Regions from separate parts of the Mesorhizobium sp. M1006 genome, predicted to be linked through region 1. Evidence: predicted binding sites of a transcription regulator. Region 1 holds the regulator's gene; the other holds the start of a gene.
The links. The regulator HrcA, encoded in region 1, represses chaperone genes, less so after heat shock. The targets are predictions, from matches to a motif close to GTTAGCACTCNCNNNNNGNGAGTGCTAAC.
Positions count from the first base shown of each region.

Region 2: the regulator HrcA is predicted to act here: its motif matches at 4,435-4,463, upstream of NKH60_RS06785 (co-chaperone GroES).

Region 1 is NZ_JAMYMZ010000071.1:9,716-21,803, forward strand. It holds gene NKH60_RS32280 (TAXI family TRAP transporter solute-binding subunit) at 1-828, opposite strand, end outside; gene NKH60_RS32285 (YciI family protein) at 1,082-1,435, shown strand; gene NKH60_RS32290 (RNA polymerase sigma factor) at 1,435-2,691, shown strand; gene NKH60_RS32295 (glutathione S-transferase family protein) at 2,707-3,330, opposite strand; gene cysK (cysteine synthase A) at 3,505-4,485, opposite strand; gene NKH60_RS32305 (LysE family translocator) at 4,651-5,268, opposite strand; gene NKH60_RS32310 (PQQ-dependent sugar dehydrogenase) at 5,356-6,711, opposite strand; gene NKH60_RS32315 (hypothetical protein) at 6,812-7,009, opposite strand; gene hrcA (heat-inducible transcriptional repressor HrcA) at 7,045-8,157, opposite strand; gene rph (ribonuclease PH) at 8,303-9,019, shown strand; gene NKH60_RS32330 (VOC family protein) at 9,053-9,463, shown strand; gene rdgB (RdgB/HAM1 family non-canonical purine NTP pyrophosphatase) at 9,478-10,125, shown strand; gene hemW (radical SAM family heme chaperone HemW) at 10,122-11,285, shown strand; gene NKH60_RS32345 (low molecular weight protein tyrosine phosphatase family protein) at 11,290-11,613, shown strand; gene NKH60_RS32350 (hypothetical protein) at 11,877-12,062, opposite strand.
Region 2 is NZ_JAMYMZ010000005.1:144,302-156,389, forward strand. It holds gene NKH60_RS06740 (ATP-binding protein) at 1-1,144, opposite strand, end outside; gene NKH60_RS06745 (response regulator transcription factor) at 1,155-1,820, opposite strand; gene NKH60_RS06750 (hypothetical protein) at 1,885-2,184, opposite strand; gene NKH60_RS06755 (DUF3168 domain-containing protein) at 2,567-2,977, opposite strand; gene NKH60_RS06760 (hypothetical protein) at 3,056-3,349, opposite strand; gene NKH60_RS06765 (hypothetical protein) at 3,339-3,470, shown strand; gene NKH60_RS06770 (hypothetical protein) at 3,514-3,705, shown strand; gene NKH60_RS06775 (DUF1488 family protein) at 3,736-4,002, opposite strand; gene NKH60_RS06780 (hypothetical protein) at 3,999-4,271, opposite strand; gene NKH60_RS06785 (co-chaperone GroES) at 4,514-4,852, shown strand; gene groL (chaperonin GroEL) at 4,954-6,573, shown strand; gene NKH60_RS06795 (hypothetical protein) at 6,656-6,817, shown strand; gene NKH60_RS06800 (transglycosylase domain-containing protein) at 6,972-9,131, shown strand; gene NKH60_RS06805 (DUF1214 domain-containing protein) at 9,228-9,812, shown strand; gene NKH60_RS06810 (DUF1254 domain-containing protein) at 9,805-10,353, shown strand; gene NKH60_RS06815 (hypothetical protein) at 10,368-10,553, opposite strand; gene NKH60_RS06820 (DUF2336 domain-containing protein) at 10,741-11,751, shown strand; gene NKH60_RS06825 (DUF1491 family protein) at 11,763-12,088, opposite strand, start outside.

The DNA of each region.
Region 1 (12,088 bases):
CTCGAACAGCAGTTTTGTCATCTGGTAGGCGGTCTCGTCGGAGACATCGGCGCTGGTGATCAGGAAATTGCCGACGGCGGCGGTCGCAACATCCTCGGTCTGGCCCTCGTAGGTGCCCTTGGGGATGACCACGGAAAGATAGGGCAAGCCGATCTTGGCGACGTCCTCCGCCGGCACGGCAACGATGTTTACCGGCAATGAGGTGGCGAGGTCACGGATCGACGCGACCCCAAGGCCAGCCGACTGAAGCGTGGCGTCGAGCTGTCGGTTCTTGATCAGCTCCACCGATTCGGCGAAGGGCAGATATTCGATCCGCCCGAGGTCTTCGTATTTCAGCCCGGCAGCGGCAAATATCGTGCGGGCGTTGAGCTCGGTGCCTGAGGCCGGCGCGCCGACCGAAAGGCTCTTGCCCTTGAGATCGGCGAGCGTCTTGATGCCGGATTCCTTGCTGGCGACGATCTGGATGTAGTTGGGATAGATGGCGGCAATACCGCGCAGCTTGTCGAGCTTGCCTGGGAAGCCTGCTTCAGTATTGCCTTCGGCGGCCAGCTTGACGGAATCGCCGAGCGCAAAGGCGATCTCGCCCTTGCCCTGCTGAAGCAGGTTGAGGTTTTCGACCGACGCTTTCGTCGCCTGCACCTGAGTACGCGCGCCTTCGATGCCCTTGCCGTAGATTTCCGACAGCGCGACGCCGAGCGGATAGTAGACGCCGGACGTGCCGCCGGTCAGCACGTTGATGAATTCCTGTGCCTTGACCGATACCGCGCCGAGGCCAAGCGACAGCGCCAGCACGCCGGCTGCAACAAATTTCGTTCTGAAATTGAGCATGCGATTTCCTCCCTGAAAATTCGCCGCCGTGCCCTCCTCGGCGGCACGAAGCGAGTTTAGACAGCGGGCGGGAAATGCCAACCCGCAATAGCAGCGATTAGACGAACGGCTAAGCAGTGCCGCAACACGTTGGCGCTTGCGCGAGGTCGCATCGCGGCAGAAAGATTTTTCCAGCGCTTGTCGAAATCCGGCAGGGCCGCGCGACATAAGTCCGGCTCGCAACGATGCGGCCTTCGAGAAACGGGAGAAGACCATGCGATACATGCTTTTGATCTATGGAAACGAAGCGGGGATGGCAGCCGCGCCAGCAGATGCGGTGACACAGATGTCGAGCGCGTACGTCGCCTACACCGAAGCGCTGAAGAAATCCGGCGCCTGGCTCGCCGGCGACCGGCTGAAGCCGACGCAATCCGCTACCTCGGTGCGGATGGCCAATGGCAAGACCAACGTGCTCGACGGCCCCTATGCCGACACCAAGGAGCAGCTTGCCGGCTTCTATATGATCGAAGCGGAGGACGTCGACGCCGCCATCGCCTGGGCGGCGCGCTGCCCGGGCGCCGGCACCGGCACGGTAGAGGTGCGGCCGGTCTGGGAACTCACCATGTGATGCCGGAATTGCCCGATACTGCGCGGGCGGCGGCGGAAGCGGCCGCCCGGCAAAGCTACGGCAAGCTGGTCGCTTATCTCGCCGCACGCACGCGCGACGTGGCCGCTGCCGAGGACGCATTGGCCGATGCCTTTGCAGCGGCGCTCGAGCGTTGGCCACAGGCGGGCGTGCCCGACAAGCCGGAAGCCTGGCTGCTGGCGGTGGCACGCAAGCGCCGCGTCGACGCGGTCAGACGGCGGCTGACACGCGAGGCGGGCCGCGACCACTTCAGACTGATCGCCGAGGAGATGGAGGCGCGCATGGCCGAGGAAGACCTGCCGGACGAGCGGCTCAGGCTCATGTTTGCCTGCGCCCATCCCGCGATTGAGGCCGGCGTGCGAGCACCGCTGATCCTGCAGACGGTCCTGGGCTTCGACGCAGCGACCATCGCCTCGGCTTTTCTTGTCTCGCCAGCCACGATGAGCCAGCGCCTGGTGCGCGCCAAGACGCGAATTCGCGAGACAGGCATTCCGTTCCGCGTGCCGGAGCGGGCCGAACTCGGCGAGCGGCTGGGCACCGTTCTGGAAGCGATCTACGCGGCGTTTGCCGAAGGTTGGTCCGACCCGGCCGGCACCGAAACGCGGCGCCGCAATCTCGCGACCGAAGGCATCTGGCTCGGCCGTTTGATCGCCTCGCTGATGCCGGATGAGCCGGAAGCACTCGGCCTGCTGGCGCTGATGCTGTTCGCCGAGGCGCGGCGTGCAGCCCGGCGCAATGCGGCGGGTGACTATGTGCCGCTGGCCGAGCAGGATCTTGCATTGTGGGACGATACCCTGATCGATGAAGCGGAGGCGCTGCTCGGGCGCGCGGCCGCCGAGGGTGTTGTCGGCCGCTACCAGCTCGAGGCCGCCGTGCAATCCGCCCATACGACACGGCGGCTGACCGGTTGTACCGACTGGGTCGCGATCAAGGAGCTCTACGACGCGCTGTCGGTGATTGCCGGCTCGCCGGTGGTGTCGATCAACCGTGCGGTGGCGATTGCCGAGGCCGAAGGTGCTTCAGAAGGATTGGGCGCGCTTGATCAACTCAGCGGCGACAAGCGGCTGTATGACTATCAACCTTACTGGGCCGCCCGCGCGGGCCTGCTGGCCAGACTCGGCAAAGTTCCACAAGCGAGCGAGGCCTATGACCGGGCTATCGGCCTCGAACGAGATCCGGCCGTGCGCCGGTTCCTGCAGGAACGACGGGCAGGGCTCGGCCGCGCGGAAAGACACTGAGACAAGGCGGAGTGCTTAGGCCGGCCACATGTCGTGGGAAGCATTCAGCCTCTTCATCACCCGATGTTCCCGCAAATTGGCCCACAGGCGTTCGATGTTCGGCCAAGCGGTTGGAACCTTCGCGACCTCCGGATGCCAGGCCACCAGCATGACGAGATAGATGTCGGCCAGCGAGAGTTGGTCGCCGGCCAGCCAGTCGCGGCCGTCGAGGGCGGCATCGAGAATGGCGAGGCTGCGATCCATTTCCGAGACCGCCGCCTGTTTGACAGCGTCCACGCCCCGGGGATCGGTCGTGTAGCGATGAGCGTAGAAGAACCGCAGGTCAGCCGAATAGATGACGGAGGACATGAAAAACATCCAGCGCAGGAAGTCGGCACGGTCAGCCGAACTTGCTGCGGGCGCCAGTCCTGCTTCGGGGTGGCGCTCGGCCAGCAGGATGCAGATCGCCGCCGATTCGGTCATCGAGCGTCCGTCCGGCAAGATCAGGACCGGCACCTGGTTCAAGGGACTGATATCTAAAAAGGCCTGGTCGGGTCGGCCCTTCGGAACGTCGATCTGGTCGAAAGGCACGCCCGCCAAAGCGAGCGCCGCCTCGACGACAAAGCCGCCGGTATTGGCACGCGTATAGAGCTTGTACATAAAGTCCTCCACCTGCCGGGCAGCGACGATTGATACGGAAGTGACCCGCCGCTCAAGCGAACGACGCCCGCCACAGGTGGTTTTTCAGCGGTCCACGCCGACGCGTGATACTGAGTATTTGATGTCGGAGGGCATCGCGAAGGATCGCTACTGACCGGTCAAAAACGCTCGTGTCTAAGCGCCCAATCCCTCGAACAGGATCGTCGAGAGATAGCGCTCGGCGAAGGAGGGGATGACGACGACGAGGTTCTTGCCCTTGTTCTCGGGCCGCGAGCCGACGACGATCGCCGCTTGCAGGGCGGCCCCCGACGAGATGCCGACCGGCACACCTTCGAGCCGAGCGACGAGCCGTGCATTGGCAACCGAATCCTCGTTCGAGACCTTGACGATCTCGTCATAGATCGTCGTGTCGAGGATTTTTGGCGCGAAGCCGGCGCCAATGCCCTGGATCTTGTGCGGGCCTGGCTGGCCGCCCGACAGCACCGGCGAGGCTTCCGGTTCGACGGCGACGACATGCACCGAGGGCCTGCGCTTCTTCAGCACCTGGCCGACGCCGGTGATGGTGCCGCCGGTCCCGATGCCGGCAACGAAGATATCGACTTCGCCATGGGTGTCGTTCCAGATTTCCTCGGCCGTGGTGCGGCGATGGATTTCCGGATTGGCCGGGTTTTCGAATTGCTGCGGAATGACAGCGTCGGGCAGCGTTGCCGCCAGCTCGTCCGCCTTGGCGATGGCGCCCTTCATGCCTTTCGGCCCTTCGGTCAGCACCAGTTCGGCACCGAGCAGAGCCAGCATCTTGCGGCGTTCGACGGACATGGTTTCCGGCATGGTCAGGATCAGCTTGTAGCCCTTGGCAGCGGCGGCAAAGGCGAGCGCGATGCCGGTATTGCCCGAGGTCGGCTCGATCAGGGTGGTCTTGCCGGGCGTAATCCTGCCGGAAGCCTCCAATGCCTCGATCATCGACACGCCGATGCGGTCCTTGACCGAGGCGATCGGGTTGAAGAATTCGAGCTTGGCCAGCAGATTGGCGACGACACCCTTCTCCCTGGCGAATTTATCAAGCCGCACCAGCGGCGTGTCACCGATCGTCTCGGTGATCGAATTGTAGATGCGGCCGCGGCCGGGCACGTGTGTGGGGGTGGCGGGCTTGTTCATTGATTTCCTCCCAGAGGTAAAGCGGCAAGAGTCGCGCGGGCATAGGATAGAGCCATCCACCGCGCAAGATAGGCTGTCGATCGAAAAATATCCGAGTGAAGTTCGTGCTGAGTACCCCCGCCTTTGCAAGGCGTGGCAATCGTTGGGCGGATTGGCGAAAGAGATCTATTGGCGGGCGGCAATTGCCGCCGCCGCGCCGACCATAAAGCCGGCGGCGGTGCGGTTGAGTGCCCTCAGCGCCCGCGGCGACTTCAGGAACCAGCGCGCCTTGGCCGCCAGCGCCAGATAGGGCACCAGCACGACGAGCAGGACGACGATGGTGAGCGCGACGAGGATACCGTAATCGGCCAGCGTGATCGTCTTCAGATCGACGATGGTCGGGGTGATGGCAAGATAGAAGATCATCGTCTTCGGATTGCCGAGCGTGACGGCAAGGCCGACTACAAAGCTGGATGCCAAGCCGCCCTTGCCTTTCTTCGCCTCCACCGTTTCGGGCGTGATGCCGCTCGTCCAGAAACGCCAGCCAAGAAAGGCGAGGTAGGCGACGCCCAGCCATTTGATGGCCAGGAAGACCATGCCGAAAGTCTGTGCGACGAAAGCCAGGCCGAGCACCACGGCAGTGAGATAGGTCAGGTCGCCGAGCATCAGCCCGAACGACATGGCCAGCGACGAGTGGAAGCCGGAACCCAGAGCACGCGCAACAAGCGCGGTGACGCCTGGGCCGGGGATGGCCGCGGCGATGCCGAGGGCAGCACTATAGGCGAGGAACCCGGTGAGTGTCATGATTGGCGCTTGTCGCACAATGTTGAAGTTGGGTGAATTCCCTCGGGCCGGATTCGATTGCGCCAGCGCAGCAGGCGACACCGCCGTTCAGGAGCGGCCGTCTTCGTAGGTAACGCGCCAGATGGTGCCGTTACCGTCCTCTGTGACGATCAGGGAGCCGTCCTTGGCCATCGCGACACCGACCGGGCGGCCCCAGACGGCGTCGTTCGAGATGACGAAGCCGGTCATGAAGTCCTCATATTCGCCTGTCGGCTTGCCATCCCTGAATTTGAGCCTCACCACCTTGTAACCGGTCCTGGCGCCACGGTTCCACGAACCATGCATGGCGACGAAGGCGTCACCCTGATAATCCGCCGGGAAGTTCTTGCCGTCGTAGAAGGCTATATTCATCGGCGCCGAATGCGCCTGCATCAATACATCGGGGACAGTGGCCTTGCCGGCGAGGTCTGGCCGCTCGCCCTGATGGCGCGGATCCTCGTTATTGCCGATGTAGTACCAAGGCCAACCATAGAATCCGCCGTCCTTGACCGCCGTTGCAAATTCGAACGGCACATTGTCGCCGAGTTCGTCGCGCTCATTGACGACGCACCACAATGCGCCGGTGGCGGGCTGCACGGTCATGCCCGTACAGTTGCGCAGGCCGGTGGCGACAGTTCGCGGATTTTTCCCATCCGGGTCAAAGGCGAGCACATCGGCACGGCCGTCCTCGGAGCCCCAGGCCGCCCCGAGCGGCTTTGATTTGGCCCAGGCGTCGAGGCCGCTATCCGGCTCCTTGCCTATATCCTCGGCGACGTTCGAGGCGGAGCCAACCGACAAATAAAGCGTTTTGCCGTCCTGCGAGAAGGCGATGTCGCGGGTCGTGTGACCACCCGACGGGATTTTGGCGACAATGGTTTCTGGTTTGCCGGATGTCTTCAGGTCGCCATCGCGATAGGGGAAGCGGACGATGCTGTCGCTGTTCGCGACATAAACCCATTGCGGTTTGTCTCCTGGCGGATAGAAGGCGATGCCGTAGGGATAATTGAGCCCCTTGGCGAAGATCGCTTTCTCGATGGGCCTGGCGCTGCCCTCGGCGAGACGATAGACGCGTATTTGGTCGGCATGGCTGTTGGCAACAAACAGGTCGCCATTCGGAGCGACGCGCACGACACGTGGATTGACGATGCCGGATGCGATCATTTCAGCCGAAAAGCCCGACGGCAATTCTGGCTTGGCGCTTTCGGGCCGTTCCGCCACGCCGGCGCCGTTCGAAGCGGATTGGGCGGGGTCGGCTGCCGGCATGTCTCGCGGCCCAATCAGGCGTCGGACGCCAGGCCTGTCGGCGTGCCAATCGCCAAACGCGGCTTCGCCTTTGAGCACATTCTGATCCGCCTGCTGGGAGGCTGCCGGTGTCGCAACAAGGAGGGCAGCGGCCAAGGCCGCAAAGCCGCCAGATCGGATCATCAACGTCCTCCGGGATTCGCCTCGAACAGGGGCAAACGGCATCAGGTATTGATCGTTCCAAGCGGCCGTCCAGCACACGAGGATTTGAAGCCGAACCCGTTCAGTTGCCAGAGGCGTAAAAGTCGTCGTCGAGGCGCTTTTCCAGCGCGACCAGATCGGCCGGCAGCGGTAAACCCATCGCCCGCATCTCTTGCAGCTTCTCGCGCAACTGCTCTTGTACCTCGTGCTGATCCTCTGGCTGGTTGATCATTTCTTCGAGCAGCAGACTGATCTGGGCCTTGAACGATTCCAGCGCCATTCTTTTCTCCTCCTTGCGGCAGGCCGCGGCGGCTCCTAGCTCAGCATGCGCGAAATCAGCTGCGCCGTATAGTCGACCATCGGTACTATGCGCGCATAATTCAGCCGCGTCGGCCCGATGACGCCGAGCGCACCGACGACACGCGCGTCCTTGTCGCGATAGGGTGCCACCACCAGCGAGGAGCCAGACAGCGAAAACAGCTTGTTTTCCGAACCGATGAATATGCGCACGCCTGGGCCTGCCTCGGCGAGGTCGAGAAGCTGGATCAGCCCATCCTGCGTCTCCAGATCCTCAAACAGATGCCGCAGCAATTCTATGTCGGCCTGGGCAGTGACGTTTTCCAGGAGATTGGCGCGACCGCGCACGATAAGCCGCCCAGGCACGCCGCTTTCAGCGCCTGCCCAGACCGCCAGGCCCTTCTCGACCAGATCCTGCGACAGCGTGTCGAGGGCCGCCCTGGTCTCTTCCTTGATGCGGGCGATCTCGACCCGCGCCTCGGCCAGGGTGCGACCGCGGATATGGGCGTTGAGGAAGTTAGAGGCTTCGTGCAATTGCGAGATGGTGATGCCGGCGGGCAGATCGATGACGCGATTTTCGACGTCGCCGTTCTGCGAGACCAGCACGGCCAGCGCCTTGGTCGGCTCGAGCTGGATGAATTCGATGTGCTTAAGCGCCGCCTCATTCTTGGCGGCGAGCACGAGGCCGGCGCCGCGCGACATGCCGGACAGCATCTGGCTGGCCTCGGTCAGCATATGCTCCAGCGTCGCGCCCGAGCCGGAGGCGCGCACCTGGGCCTCGATGGTGCGGCGCTCCTCGTCGGAGAGGTCACCAAGTTCCATGAAAGCATCGACGAAGAAGCGCAGGCCTGCCTGGGTCGGCAGCCGGCCAGCCGAAATGTGCGGCGCATAGATCAGGCCGAGATGCTCAAGGTCGCTCATCACGTTGCGGATGGTGGCCGGCGACAGCGACGACGGCAGGATGCGCGACAGGCTGCGCGAACCGACCGGCTCGCCATCCCTCAAATAGGAATCGACGATGCGCCGGAAGATGTCGCGCGAACGCATGTCGAGCGATTGAAGCGCGGGCGATTGCAGCGCGTGCGAGGGGAGCACGTGCGACTGCAAACCGGGATCGACTGCCTTTGTCATTTCGAGCCAAAACCTCCGCCCCGAAGATATAGACTTCCGCGGTGTCGGCGCAACCGGTCCATTTTCCTTTGCGCGTCACGCCCCGTGCGGCTACAAGCCGGCCAAGATTCCCCGGCCAAGATTCCGAAGAAAGAAAGAAGCCTGAATGCGCCCTTCCAAACGCCAATTCGACGAAATGCGCCCCATCTCCTTCGAGCGCGGCGTCTCCAAGCATGCGGAAGGCTCGTGCCTGGTGAAGTTCGGCGACACGCATGTGCTGTGTACGGCCAGCCTGGAGGAAAAGGTGCCGGGCTGGATGCGCAACTCCGGCAAGGGCTGGGTGACGGCGGAATACGGCATGCTGCCGCGTTCGACCGGCGAGCGCATGCGCCGCGAGGCTTCGTCCGGCAAACAAGGCGGCCGCACGCTGGAAATCCAGCGGCTGATCGGCCGCTCCCTGCGCGCCGTGGTCAATCTGCAGGCGCTCGGCGAGCAGCAGATCACCGTCGACTGCGACGTGATCCAGGCCGACGGCGGCACGCGCACCGCTTCGATCACCGGCGGCTGGGTGGCGCTCTACGACTGCCTGCGCTGGATGGAAGCCCGCCAGATGGCGAGCCTGAGCAAGGTGCTGAAGGATCACGTTGCGGCAATCTCCTGCGGAATCCATGATGGCCAGCCGGTCATCGACCTCGACTACATCGAGGATTCCTCGGCCGGCACCGACGCCAATTTCGTCATGACCGGCAAGGGCGGCATCGTCGAGATCCAAGGCACGGCCGAGGGCGAGCCGTTCTCGGAAGAGCAGTTCGCGGCGCTGATGGGGCTCGCCAAGAAAGGCATTCAGCGCCTGGTCAGCTTGCAGCAAATGGCGGTGGCTTAGCTGCGGTCCAATATTGATGAGATTGGCGATCCTGTGACTCCTTCCGCAATCCTGGAATCAGCACTCTACGTGACCGACCTTGCTGCCGCGGAACGGTTCTATTCGGGCGTGCTCGGGCTCGATCTGCTCGGTAAGGTCGATGGCAGGCATCTCTTCTTCCGCTGCGGCGACGGCGTGCTGCTTATCTTCAATGCCGAGGCCACCAAAGTGCCGCCGCGGGCCGACGCCAAGCTGCCCGTGCCGCCGCATGGCGCGGTCGGCCAGGGCCATCTTTGCTTCGCCGCAAGCGCGGATGAAATCCCACGCTGGAAAGCGCATCTTGAGGCGAAGAAAATCGCCATCGAAAGCGAGTTCGAGTGGCCGCAAGGCGGCCGCTCGATCTATATTCGCGATCCCTCCGGCAATTCGATCGAATTCGCCGAGCCACGAATTTGGGGCATCTGATGCATTCGCCAACTATTCATTCGCTTGATGGGCATAAGATCATCGTCGCAAGCCACAACGCCGGCAAATTGCGAGAATTCGCCGATCTGATGGCGCCATTCGGCATTGAAGCGAAGTCCGCAAAGGAATACGGCCTGCCGGAACCGGACGAGACCGGCACCACTTTCGAGGAGAACGCCCTCATAAAAGCCTTGGCCGCCGCCAAGGCCACTGGATTGCCGGCGCTGTCGGACGATTCCGGCCTGTGTGTCGATGCGCTCGACGGCGCACCCGGCGTCTACACCGCCAACTGGGCTGAGACGCCGGACGGCTCCCGCGACTTCGGCATGGCCATGCAGCGCACGGAAGTGGCCTTGCAAGAAGTTGGCGCGATCACGCCTGCCCAGCGCAAGGGCCGCTTTGTCGCGGTCATCTGCCTGGCCTTCCCCGATGGCCAGGCGGAATATTTTCGCGGTGAGGTCGAGGGCACGCTGGTATGGCCGCCGCGCGGCGAGCTCGGCTTCGGCTACGATCCGGTGTTCTTGCCCGATGGGTTCGAGAAGACCTTCGGCGAGATGAGCGCGAAGGACAAGCATGGCTGGAAGCCCGGCCAGCCAACCGCATTGTCGCACCGTGCCCGCGCCTTCCAGAAATTCGCGCAAGCCCGATTGGCCGCCGTATGACCATGCTGCTCGACCGCAGGCCTGGTTTCGGCGTCTACGTCCACTGGCCGTTCTGCGCGGCCAAATGCCCGTATTGCGACTTCAACAGCCATGTCCGCCACCAGCCGGTCGACCAGGAGCGTTTTGCCCGCGCCTTCGAGACCGAGCTGGCGACGATGCGCGGCCGCACCGGGCCGCGCGAGGTGACCAGTATCTTTCTTGGCGGCGGCACGCCATCGCTGATGAAACCGCAGACCGTGGCGGCGGTGCTGGATGCAGTGGCGAAGAACTGGACGGTGCCTGATGGCATCGAGGTGACACTGGAGGCCAATCCCTCCTCCGTCGAGGCCGAGCGCTTTCGCGGCTATCGCGCGGCCGGCGTCAACCGGGTATCGCTTGGCGTGCAGGCGCTGCACGACAAGGATCTGCGCTTCCTCGGCCGTTTGCACAATGTCGATGAGGCCCTGCATGCGATCGGCCTGGCGCGCGAGATATTCCCACGGCTGTCGTTCGACCTGATCTACGCGCGGCCCGGTCAGACGCCGGAAGCGTGGCAGGCGGAGCTCGAGCAGGCGATCGGCCACGCCGCAGACCATCTGTCGCTCTATCAGCTGACCATCGAGGAAGGCACGCCGTTCCATGCGCTGCATGCGGCAAGGAAGTTCATCATTCCAGACAATGAGCTTGCCGCCGATCTCTACGCGTTGACACAGGAGATCACCGCCGCGCGCGGACTGCCGGCCTACGAGATTTCCAACCATGCCAGGCCCGGCGCCGAAAGCCGGCACAATCTCACCTACTGGCGTTATGGCGAATATGTCGGCGTCGGTCCCGGCGCGCATGGCCGGTTCGTCGAAAATGGCCGGCGCGTGGTGACGATCGCCGAGAAAATGCCGGAGACTTGGGCCAATCTGGTCGAGGCCAAGGGCCATGGCGTTACCGGCGGCGAGATCCTGACGCGGTCGGAAGAGGCCGACGAGTTCCTGCTGATGGGGCTGAGGCTGGCGGAAGGCATCGACCTTTCCCGCTACGAGGCATTTTCAGGGCGCGGCCTGTCGACGGCACGGCTGTCGGTACTGCAGGACGAAGGCCTGGTGGCGCCGATCGGCAATGCGCGCCTGCGCGCCACGCCGGCCGGCATGATCGTGCTCGATGCGGTCGTGGCGGATTTGGCCAGATAGCACGTTGAAGAACGTTCTCTTCATCTGCAGCCAGAATCGCTTGCGCAGCCCGACGGCGGAGCAGGTGTTTTCCAAGCGGCGGGACATCGAGGTCGCTTCGGCCGGCACTAATCACGATGCCGACATTCCGTTGACGCATGAACTCGTCGCCTGGGCCGACATCATCTTCGTGATGGAAAAAACGCACCGCGCCAAACTGCAGCAGAAATTCAAGACAAGCCTGAAAAAGGCTCGGGTAATCTGCCTCGATATTCCCGACGACTATGCATTCATGGACCCGGCTCTGGTGGGCCTGCTGGAGGCGCGTGTCTCGAAGTATCTGGGTTGAACGATACATCGCGGAGCATGCGCAACCGCGCTGCGAGAACTGTCTCGACCGATCGCTAAGGTTTGCGGGGTCAAGCCTCGTGCTTGTGGCGGTGTTTGGCGCGATCTTTTTCGCTGGTCTCTCCGGAACGGACCGGCTTGATCTCGCTTTTGTCGCGTGAGGCATGGTGCTGGTCGTCTGTGGAATGTGACGCTGCGCCATCGCGGGCGCTTTTTGTTTCGAGGCGGGTGATGAAAATGTCGAAGCGATTGGGCATCGTCCGGTCAGTGCTCCATCGTGCGGTCGGTTTCGTTTGCGGGCTTGCTCTCTGCCGATCGCTGGCGTGCAAGCGGCTTCTTGGCTCTGCCATCTGCGGCTTCGGCAGGCCGGCTCTTGTCGCATGGTGCGGCGAAGCGTTTGCCGCCGGCATAGTAGGGTTCGAAAACGTCCTGTATCGTCAGGCTGTCCATCCTGCTCCTCCCGAGATCAGGGGTAA
Region 2 (12,088 bases), on a different contig from region 1:
CCGCGCTCCTTGCCCATTTCATCGCATTGTCGAGCAGATTGCCGAGCAGCTCCTCCAGGTCCTCGCGTTCGCCGGCAAAGACGATGTCGGTGGCCGGCAGCGACAGCGACAGCGCCGTCTGCGGGTTGAGCTTTTGCAGCACCCGAACCATGCGCTGGACCAGCGGCGCCACCGGCGTACGGTAGACGACGCTGTCGCGCTGCGCGGCGACGCGGGCACGTTGCAGATAATGGTCCACTTGCTTTTGCATGGAAGCGGCCTGCTCGGCGATCAGCTGGCCCTTGGCGCCACCCAGCGCCCGTCCCTCGTTGAGCAGCACGGCAAGCGGCGTCTTCAGCGAGTGCGCGAGGTTGCCGACCTGCGTGCGCGACCGCTCGACGATACGCCTGTTGTTCTCGATCAGCGCATTGGTCTCGTTGGCGAGCGGCTCTATCTCGGCCGGGAAACGGCCGTCTAGGCGCTGCGCGGTTCCTTCGCGCACCATGGCAAGCGCATTCCTGACCCGGCGCAGCGGCTGCAGGCCGAGCAGGATGGCAATCGCATTGATGGCGATCATGCCGACGCCGAACAGCGACAGATAGGTCAAAAGGCGCCGCTGGAAGGTGGCGATTTCCTGCTCGAGCTCGGTCTGGTTGCCCATGACGCGGAAGCGCGCGGCGCGGTTTTTCGCATCGAGCACGAACTCGCTCTCGAACACCTCCAACTGCTCGCCTTCGATGCCGTCCGCTGAATAGCTGCGCTGGAAGCTGGCATTGAAGGGCACCTCGGCAACGCTTGGCGACGGGATCGCCTTGGTCATCGACGACGAATGGAGATCGCCGTGCACGCCTTCCGAGGCAGGCTCGACCGACCAGTACCAGCCGGAATTCGGTTCCGAGAACCTCAAATCACCAAGGTCGGGGGCGCCGGTCAATTGGCCGCTTTCAGAAACGCCGACCGAGCCGATCAGGTTGAACAGATGCGCCGAAAGCAGGCTGTCGAAACCGCGCTCGCTGGCCTGGCGATAGAGCGTGGTGATCAAGGTGAAGATGACGACCAGAGTGAGGATCGCCCAGACGGTGGAAAAGGCGATGACGCGAAACGCCACCGAACGCGGCCATGACCGCAGCGACGGCGTGTTCGAGACGGCGGGTTTTGTAGGCAGCGGTTCCGCGTTACGCCTCCGGCTTACGCATGCGGTAGCCCATGCCGCGAACAGTTTCGATCATGTCGATGCCCATCTTCTTGCGAAGCCGTCCGACAAAGACCTCGATCGTGTTGGAATCGCGGTCGAAATCCTGGTCGTAGAGATGCTCGACCAGCTCGGTCCGGGACACCACCTCGCCCATGTGGTGCATCAAATAGGCAAGCAAGCGGAATTCGTGCGAGGTCAGCTTCAGCGGCACGCCGTCGACGTCGGCCTTGGAGGCCTTGGTGTCGAGGCGGAGCGGCCCGCAGGTCAGTTCGGACGAAGCGTGCCCGGCAGCACGCCGGATCAAGGCCCGCACCCTGGCCAGAATTTCCTCGATGTGGAAGGGTTTGGTGACGTAGTCGTCGGCGCCGGCGTCGATGCCGGCAACCTTGTCGCTCCAGCGGTCGCGTGCCGTCAGGATCAGCACCGGCATCTTGCGGCCGCCGCGCCGCCATCGCTCGACCACGCTGATGCCGTCCATCTGCGGCAGGCCGATGTCGAGCACCACGGCATCGTAGGGCTCGGTGTCGCCGAGAAAGTGCCCTTCCTCGCCGTCGAAGGCGCGGTCGACGACATAGCCGGCATCGACCAGCGCGTCGCCGATCTGCCGGTTGAGATCCTTGTCATCTTCGACGACGAGTACGCGCATGCGGAAGGCCTGTTGAAGCTGTTCAGATATAGGCCGATTCCGGCAGACTGGGAAACGGCACGGTTCAGTTCAGCGGAACGACGATCTCCGAGCGACGCGGACGCTGCCCTTCCTTGCCCGGAACCAGCACGACGATGACGCAGACCGGCTGGCCGCCGCGTGTCGACTGCGAGGCCTTGGCCAAGGTGCCGCCATTCTGCTCGGCCACCTGCTGGCCGATCGCATAGCAGTCGGAGGCGGCGAGGACGACCGGTTGGGGCTGCTCGGGCACGACAACGGGGATCGCCATCGCCTGCGACGCAAGCAGACCGGCGGCTGACAGCGCCAGTGCCGCGGTCCGGAAGTGGGAGCGAAGGGTTTTCATGGTCAGCGTTCTAACGCGCCGGTGCTGAACGTCATATGAACGGTGAACGCTCGAATGCATGCCCGCCACACCCCTGAAGCGCGAGATTACTGGATTGCCATTTCGCCGCCCCATCCCGCGAAATTGCCAATTTTTAACCTAGCCCTCCGATCCTTCGCCGACAACCGGGCATCGTTTGGCAGTGAAAGGCAATCGCTTCAGGTTTGCCCCGACTTCGACAATCGATCCGGCAACCGAAGGCAGATTCAGGCGAACCGACCGGAAATAAAAAACCGCCTCTGCGGCGGGTCGCTGGCGCCATCAGCACCATAGGCGAATTAGTAGCATAGCTGCCGGCACAAAGCAAGAACAAAATTGCCGGATTTGTAAAAATGCCCGGTGGTCAGCCCTCGTCCTTGATCACGGCGCGGAAGCGCAGCAGCCCGTGATGGGCCGAAAGGTCCTCGTCGTAGCGGGCTTCGGCGAATTCGAGCTTGAGGTAGGCGCGGCGATGTTCGCCGAGCGAGAGAGCCGTATCGCGCAGGCGGGTGCTAACAAGGTCCATGATGTCATTGGTTTCCTTGCTGGCCTCTGATTTCGACCAGACATGCAACGTCAGCAACTGTTCTGCGTCGTTCTCCATTCCCGTTGCCCAATCGTAGACGCTGGTGCGGCCGAAGGTCATGTGGGGGAACGCAACATTTTCCGGCGCACGGTCGAACAATCGTGCGTCGCCCAGTGCCGCCGATAAATCGGGATCGTCATTCACTGCCTCGAATATGGCCTTCTGCAATTCGACGGCCGGCGCGGTCATCGTCTTTCCCTTCGTCCGTCGCGTCGACCTCCCGGCTGCGTAGCTGCGTTGCATGAAGGCATCCCGCCAAAGCGCGAATCAGCGCGTCTCATGCGGATTATGAACCTTCATGATCTCGGCAATAAGCCCTGCTCCTGGAATGCGCGACGCCCCCGGCCGTCCGCGCCACGGACCCTTGAGGGTGATGCCAACCTGCGCGAAGTCATTTGGCATGCAGGAGTTCGAAAAAAGGATGCTATGACGATGTCTGGTTTCCAGACATTCGAGGTCGTTTTTCGTGCGCGAGCCGTCGCTGCTGCCTGTCTTCGGAAAGCTTGGGGCCAAGGCGCCGCCGGTCGCGATTGCGGCGTCGACCATGTCGATGACCGTCAAGAGTCTGGTCAACCACACTCGGGAGGTGCTCTCGGCGTACGGTAGCCTGGCCCTGAAGCTGTCCGTCGTTTTGTGGACGGTGCTTGTCGTGGCGGCAGTATTCTTCATCGCCCAGGCCTGATCGAGCGACATTCATTGATTGGGCGGAAACGAAAGGACCCAAGATGGCAAAGCGCTACGCGCTCCGTATGGAACATCCTCACAGCTGGACCGTCTTCGACGTCTTCACCGGCCAGCCGGTCGAGCTCAAGCAGCAACTCACGGCCAGTTTGAACACGCGCGATGCGGACGCGATGGTCGACCGGCTGAACGGTCGCGACGTCAAGCGGCGAGCGAAGGCGGACCGGAAGCCCTGAGAAAGCGTCTTGTGGACGGATCGCGACGGACTAGCGAAAATCGGCCGCAGTCAGCACATATATGCTCCTGCGGGTGCGGGCATAGGCATTCCTGGCGACATCGTGGATCGAGTTGGAAGCCGTGTCGAAGGCTGCCAGGTAGGTAGCTTCTGAGGCCGCCGTTCCCGGCTGCATCTTGGAGATGGCATCGGTTGCGACAGAGAAGGAAATCTGGAACATCCCGTCATGGCCGACGAAGCGGATGCGTTTGCTTGCCTCGTCGTAGCTGCGGCTGGGATTGGGAAATGTCAGGCTCATGATTTCGCCTCCGTCGATGCAGATACGGCCTTCTTGACTGCCCGTGACGCCCGCTTCTTCTTTGGTGCGACCGGATTCAGAGCTTCCGCCGCGCGGTCCGCCTCTTCCTTGGCCAGTCGCAATTCCCTCAGCCTTGCCGTTTTGATGCTCCTCGCCTTGGCTTCCGAGAGATATTCGGCAGCTGCTTTGTTCCGCTCCGCCGTCTTCTTTTGATTTTCCATGAAGCGGGCCTGAGCTTTTTCCATGATGTTCTGATTGCCTTCGGCCATCGGTAAAATCTCCCTTGCAGCGAAAGTCGTGAATGTGAATTCACCATAAAATAGGTGTTCAAAGATAGAAATTCAATTTCATTAATATTCGGCAAGGCCCGAACACCAGGGGATAACCAGGCAAGATAATACGTTCAATATTTCATGTGCCCTATGAATATTTTTTGGCGCTCCTATCAATCGAGTGCCAGGGCGCCTATAGAGAGGGGCGGCCGCCTAAGCTGGCCCCAGAAAGAGTCCCCATGAAATTCCGGCCACTCCACGATCGCGTCGTCATTCGGCGCGCCGAAAGCGACACCAAATCCAAGGGCGGCATCATCATCCCCGACAATGCCAAAGAAAAACCGCAGGAAGGCGAAGTGATCGCTGTCGGGCCGGGCGCGCGGGACGAAAGCGGCGCGCTGATCCCGCTCGACGTCAAGGCCGGCGACCTCATTCTGTTCGGCAAATGGTCCGGCACCGAGGTCAAGATAGACGGCGAGGACCTTCTGATCATGAAGGAGGCCGATATCATGGGCATCATCGAAAAAAGCGAGACGGGCATCATCGACAAGACCGTGGCTGCCAAGAAGGCCGCCTGATTGGAAGGCCGCGCGCCCTCCCGCGCGCGCGCAAAGGACGCTCCGAGCTTTGATTCAGGCGCTGCAAGCGCCTTGCCACGACAACCGAACTGGAAAAGATCATGTCTGCCAAGGAAATCAAATTCTCCACCGACGCGCGTGACCGCATGCTGCGCGGCGTCGAAATCCTCAACAACGCCGTCAAGGTGACGCTCGGCCCCAAAGGCCGCAACGTCATTATCGACAAGGCCTACGGCGCGCCGCGCGTCACCAAGGACGGGGTGGCCGTGGCAAAGGAAATCGAGCTTTCCGACAAGTTCGAAAACATGGGCGCGCAGATGGTGCGCGAAGTGGCCTCGAAGACCAACGACCTTGCCGGCGACGGCACCACCACCGCCACGGTGCTTGCCGCTTCCATCCTGCGCGAGGGCGCCAAATTCGTTGCCGCCGGCATGAACCCGATGGACCTCAAGCGCGGCATCGATCTTGCCGTCAGCGCCGTCGTCCAGGAAATTCAGGCGCGCGCCAAGAAGGTCAAGTCCTCAGGTGAAATCGCGCAGGTCGGCACCATTGCCGCCAATGGCGACACCAGCGTAGGCGCCATGATCGCCAAGGCGATGGACAAGGTCGGCAATGACGGCGTCATCACCGTCGAGGAGGCCAAGACCGCCGAAACGGAGCTCGACGTCGTCGAAGGCATGCAGTTCGACCGCGGCTATCTCTCGCCCTATTTCGTCACCAATGCCGAGAAGATGCGCGTCGAGCTGGAAGAGCCCTACGTGCTCATCCACGAAAAGAAGCTCGGCAATCTGCAGGCGCTGCTGCCCATCCTCGAAGCCGTAGTGCAAAGCGGCAGGCCGCTGCTGATCATCTCCGAGGACGTCGAGGGCGAAGCGCTGGCAACGCTGGTCGTCAACAAGCTGCGCGGCGGCCTCAAGGTAGCGGCCGTCAAGGCGCCTGGCTTCGGTGACCGCCGCAAGGCGATGCTGGAAGACATCGCCGTGCTCACCGCCGGACAGATGATTTCCGAGGATCTCGGCATCAAGCTGGAGAACATCACCATAGACATGCTCGGCCGCGCCAAGCGCGTGCTGATCGAGAAGGACACCACCACGATCATCGACGGCGCCGGCGAGAAGACCACCATCCAGGCGCGCGTCCAGCAGATCAAGGGGCAGATCGAGGAAACCACTTCCGACTATGACAAGGAGAAGCTGCAGGAACGTCTCGCCAAGCTGGCGGGCGGCGTTGCCGTCATCCGCGTCGGCGGCGCCACCGAATCCGAGGTCAAGGAAAAGAAGGACCGCATCGACGACGCGCTGAACGCCACGCGCGCGGCCGTCGAAGAAGGCATCGTTCCCGGCGGCGGTGTCGCGTTGCTGCGCGCCAAGGCTGTGCTGAACGGGATGACCGGAGCCAATGCCGATGTGACAGCGGGCATTTCGATCGTGTCGAGAGCGCTCGAAGCGCCGATCCGGCAGATCGCCGAGAATTCCGGCGTCGAAGGTTCGATCGTCGTCGGCAAGCTCGCCGAGGGCAAGGATCACAATCAGGGCTTCGATGCCCAGAACGAGGTCTATGTCGACATGATCAAGGCCGGCATCGTCGACCCGGCGAAGGTGGTACGGACGGCGCTGCAGGACGCGGGCTCCATTGCGGCGCTTCTGATCACGGCGGAAGCCATGATCACCGACGTTCCGGCGAAGGAAGCCGCTGCTTCGCCCGGCGGCATCGGCTATTGACCAGCCACTGCCGGAAACAAGCCTGAAAGACAGCCGCCGGGGTATCTTCCCCGGCGCGCACCATCGGCAAGGAGATCGATCAATGATCGCATTCGTCCCGAAGCCAAAGGCAGCGGCGAAAATCGAAGTGGCCGAGGAAAGCCGCTTCGATCGCATTCGCAGGCTTGCCGACAAGCACAGGAAAGCCAACGCCGGCATGATAGGCCGGCACCCGAAAAAGATCGCGGACAAGCGTCCCATGTGACGACTGCCAATGCTCGGCACCTCGCGCAAGCGCGGAACCTTCATCGCCCTTGTAGGCAGCGCCAAAATGGACGAATAGTCATAGCGGCGCGCCGCCGTGAAATTGCCGGCATGCGGTTTCTCAGTTGGCGGCATCGCCGCAGCCGGATCCTGGAATGGCCAGTCCTTTGGAACCACGCAAGAGAAGAGGTCCGATCGCCGCAAGGCTGCTGGCGGTGGATGCGTGGATTGATTCCTCGGTCTACGAAATCGGCTTCAGGGCGCGCCAGTTCTGGGAAGCGGCGACCATCTTCTCGCGGCGTTTCCGTGTCGACGGCTGGCGCCGCGGCCTGATCGAACTGTTGAGTGAAGGCTTTACGCTCGGTGCCGGCGGCATCGTCGTCCTTTTGGCGCTGGCCTTGCCGGCCTTCCAGATAACCGCCGGCGACTGGCGCACGCAAGGCGACTTCGCCGTCACCTTCCTCGACCGCTACGGCAACGAGATCGGCCAGCGCGGCATCATCCAGCGCGATTCGGTGCCGGTCGACGAGATGCCCGACCATGTCATCAAGGCGGTGCTGGCGACCGAAGACCGCCGTTTCTTCGACCATTACGGCATCGATGTGCTCGGCCTGTCGCGCGCCATATTCGAGAATGTGCGGGCAAATTCCGTCGTCCAGGGCGGCTCGAGCATCACCCAGCAGCTGGCCAAGAACCTGTTCCTGACCAATGAGCGGACATTCGAGCGCAAGATCAAGGAAGCCTTCCTGTCGCTGTGGCTCGAAGCCAATCTGTCGAAGAAGGAAATCCTGCAACTTTACCTCGACCGCGCCTATATGGGTGGCGGCACCTTCGGCATCGAGGCGGCAGCCGATTTCTATTTCGGCAAGAGCGTCAAGGACCTGAACCTTGCCGAGGCGGCGATGCTGGCCGGCCTGTTCAAGGCGCCGACCAAATATGCGCCGCACATAAACCTGCCCGCCGCCCGGGCGCGGGCCAACGTGGTGCTGTCCAATCTGGTCGATTCCGGCTTCATGACCGAAGGCCAGGTGCTGCAGGCAAGATTGCACCCGGCCGAAATCGTCGACCGCGGCGAGCAGAAGAGCCCCGACTACTACCTCGACTGGGCCTTCGACGAGGTCAAGAAGATCGCCGCCAAGGGCGGCCCGCACTCGCTTGTCGCCCACACCACCTTCGACGCCAACATCCAGAAGGCGGCCGAAGAATCGATGGAGTTCCACCTCCGCCAGTTCGGCAAGGAATACAACGTCACCGAGGGCGCCATCGTCGTCATCGAGACCAATGGCGCGGTCAGGGCGATCGTCGGCGGCCGCGACTACGGCGCCAGCCAGTTCAACCGCGCCACCAAAGCGCTTCGCCAGACCGGCTCCTCGTTCAAGCCCTATGTCTACGCGACGGCGATGGAGCATGGCTTCACGCCGGATTCGGTGGTTTCCGGCGGGCCCATCTCCTGGGGCAGCTGGTCGCCCCACAATTACAATGGCGGGTCGGCCGGCAACGTCACGCTGATCACGGCGATGGCCAAATCGATCAACACGGTGCCGGTGCGGCTGGCCAAGGATTATCTCGGCATCAAGCCGATCAAGGCCATGGCCGAGGCGATGGGCGTCGAGTCGCCGCTGGAATCACACAAGACCATGGTGCTCGGCACGTCGGGCATGACCGTGATGGACCAGGCGACGGGTTACAGCGTATTTGCCCAGAACGGCCTTGCCGGAACCCGGCACGGCGTCAGCCAACTCTTCACCCGTACCGGCGAGGTGGTCTACGACTTCGCCAAGGATGCGCCGCCGCCGCATCGGGTGCTGTCGGAGAAGGCGCTCAAATACATGAACACCATGCTGGCGGCGGTGCCGGTGATCGGCACTGCCCGGCGCGCGGCCCTTCCAAACATCGTCGTCGCCGGCAAGACCGGCACGACCCAGTCCTACCGCGATGCCTGGTTTGTCGGCTTTACCGGCAACTACACGGCCGCCGTCTGGCTCGGCAATGACGACTTCACCGCGACCAACAAGATGACCGGCGGCACGCTGCCGGCCATGGTGTGGCAGCGCCTGATGGTCTATGCGCACCAGAATATCGACCTCAGACCGATCCCCGGCCTCGATCACCCCTTCGTCGATGCCGAAATTGCCGCCAAGGCCGAGGACGCGGAAAAGAAGAACGCCGAACAGGCAGCTGCCGATGCCGCCGCCGAGCGTCCGCCGGTGCTGTCCAGCCGGACCACCCAGACCCTGAAGGAACTGACCAAGCTGTTCCAGGCGGCACCCGTGCTCGACGCGCCCGCTGCACCGGAAACCCTCTCGGCGCTGTGACGCCCAATTGCGCGGGGCCGCTTGCCACAAGGCCCTGCGCCGCGATATCCCCGAGCGGCAATCTTTCAGTCCCGGCCTTCGGTTCCCTGCCTCCTCATGCTCAAGAACGCCTTCCTGACACTGCTTTCGCTTGCCATCGCCGTCGTCGGCGGTGGCGGCAGCGTCTGGTATGCACTGAAGCTGCAGGATGGCGTCGGCGCCATCAGGATCGGCCAATGGACCGCCTTTCCCGACATCGGCACGCCGACGGCAGATCCCTATTCGAAGGCCCGCGTGGCTCGCGAAGGCGTGCTGGCGCTCGGACAGGCGGAAGGACTGTCCTTCATAGCCGAGCGCGATTCCGGCGGCGAACAGCTCCGGCGGCAATGTGCCTACAAGATTGCGGGCGGCTTTCCCACCGCCCGGTTCTGGACGCTTTATGCCGCCGACCAGTCGCTTGCCGTGGTCGAGACCGGCAAGCCGAGGCCGGCTGCGCTGCAGTCCTATCAAGTGCTGCGCCAGGCCGACAATGCGGTGGTCATTTCCGTCGGCAGCCGCCCTGCGCCCGGCAACTGGCTGCTGACCAGCGGCGCCGGCAAGATGTACTTGGTGCTTACGTTCTACGACACGCCGATCGCCAGCAGCACCGGTCTCTCGGACGTCACGCTGCCGCAGATCCAGAAGGTCGGCTGCAATGCGTAGCCTGCTGCATGCCGTGCTGCTCGGCCTGCTCGGCGCCGGCATCGTGCACATCATCGTGCTGCTGCTCGTCCCCGAGTTCTCCGAACGCGACGCCTGGTCGCGATTGGCCATGGCTTCGGATCTCTACAAGATGACCAGGCTCGACGCGGAAGCCGGCGGCGCGCCGGTGGTGAAATCGGTCGATCCGCTATTTTATGCGGCGGCATGCCGCTTCGACCTTGCCGAGGGGATGGTGCGGGTCAAGGCGCCGGGCAAGGTGCCGTTCTGGTCGATATCGGTCTATGACCGCGGCGGCCACAACATCTACTCGTTCAACGACCACAGCGCGACCGCAGGCATGCTCGACACCGTTGTGCTGACGCCGGCCCAGATGATCGAGGTCCGCAAGGATCTTCCCGAGGAACTGCAAGGGGCCATCTTCGTCGAGGCGCCGATAGAGGAAGGCGTATTTGTCATCCGTTCGTTCGTGCCCGACGACAGCTGGAAGCCGATCGTCTCGCGGTTTCTCGAACAGAGTTCCTGCGAACTGCAGGATTTTTAAGCCGGTTCCGATGCTCAGTGATGCGGTACCGGCAATGTTCCCGAAGGTCCCGGCTTGTCAGGGCCGGCCGGCCGCGTTTCGCCGGTCTGCGGCCGCTGTTCGTAGCGGACCCCGGGAAAGATGATCACTGCCGCCGGCGCGGTTTGTTGTGCTCGATTGGTTGCCGCCGTTCGCGGCACGAAAGACAGTACCATGCCCATGGTTCGCGTATTCCTCTCGGTTGCCCCGGAGCACAACGCAACGCCTCCATAGTCGATTAAGAAGGCAGTAGGTTAACGGAGCGCTAACGGATCGCCGCTAAATTGATCTTTGTTCTTGGGAAACGCGAAACCGGTACAGCCCGGCGGAGCGCTGTCCAGATCGTGTCGAGTGTCGGGCGTATCCTTCGTGTCAGCTTCGGATTTCAGGCAAATCGCAGCAGGAGCTGAATCGGGAAAGGCCGAAAGGCTGTTTCGCGCCGCGGTATCGGCGTTCTGCTCGCTCACCCGGCCTTCGCGCCGGGAAATCGCGCAGCTCGAAGACCTGACGCTGCCGCTGTTCGAGAATGTCTCGGTCGAATCGCGCCGCTACGTCGCGGCAGCCCTTTCCGAATGCGAATATGCACCCGCCGCGCTGGTGCGGCGGCTTTGCCAGGAGCGGGTCGACATCGCCGCTCCGCTGCTCATCCGCTCGCGCGCCCTTAGCGACGTCGACCTGATCGCGCTGATCGGACGTCACGGCCTGCCGCATGCCCGTGCCATTGCCCGCCGCAAGGATCTCAATCAAACGATCGCGGATCTCATCAAAGTGCTCGAAAGGCCGACGCTGGTGCGGTCGCAGCAGCAGCCGGAACCAACCGCCAAAGCCGCGTCCGAAAACGCCGAAGTGGTTGCGGGCGAGGTCAACAGGCAAGAGGCTTCCGATGCCGCTGAAACTGTACGCCGCCGGTTGCGATCCATGATGCGGGCCGAGAGCGGCGCCTCCATCAGTCCGTTCGTCGAGCCACAAACCTATGTCAAGCTGCGCGAGACCGCGCTGACCGGCAATGCGGCATTCTTCCAGACAGCGCTCGCCGATGCGCTCGAAGTCGATTTTTCAACGGCGCGGACGCTCACCGCGAGCCACAATTACACACCGCTGCTGGCCGCCTTGCGGGCGCTCGACCTCAGCGAAGACAAGGCGTTCCTGATCACGGCCGCCATCTATCCGACCGAGTTTCCGCACCCGCAGGCGATCCGCATCTTCCTCGACCGCTACCGCCTGCTGCACCGCGACGCGGCGTTGGACAGGCTCCGCGGCTGGAAGGCCGAGACCGTGTCGAAAATCGTTCGCAAGCCTGGGCGCGTCGCCGCAAATGCCGACCTGCGCAAGCCGAACAGCGCCGATATGACCGCCACCCCAAAGGCGCGTCGCGTCTGAAGGGCTTGCCGTTAAGACGCCTTGACCGAGATAAGCTGCTCGACGGGAATGGCGCCCGCCTCGATCTCGACCACCCAGATATCCGGATCGAATCTCTTCTCGCGCTCCAGCCGCGCGTCGAAGATGGCGGCATCGTCGCCTTCGCCAAGCAGGCTGAAAAAACGGTCGTCCGGCCTGGCTGAATCGTAACTCGTCTGCGGCGCCGGCCCGAACAGCGCCATCTCCCCTTGCCTGCCCCGCGCCAGCACGAAAACCGCGCCGGCTTCCGTCGCGCCGCGCTTGACCACGGCGGCAAAGCCGCCGGCGCTGAAAACCCGGCGCAACAGCGCCGACACCC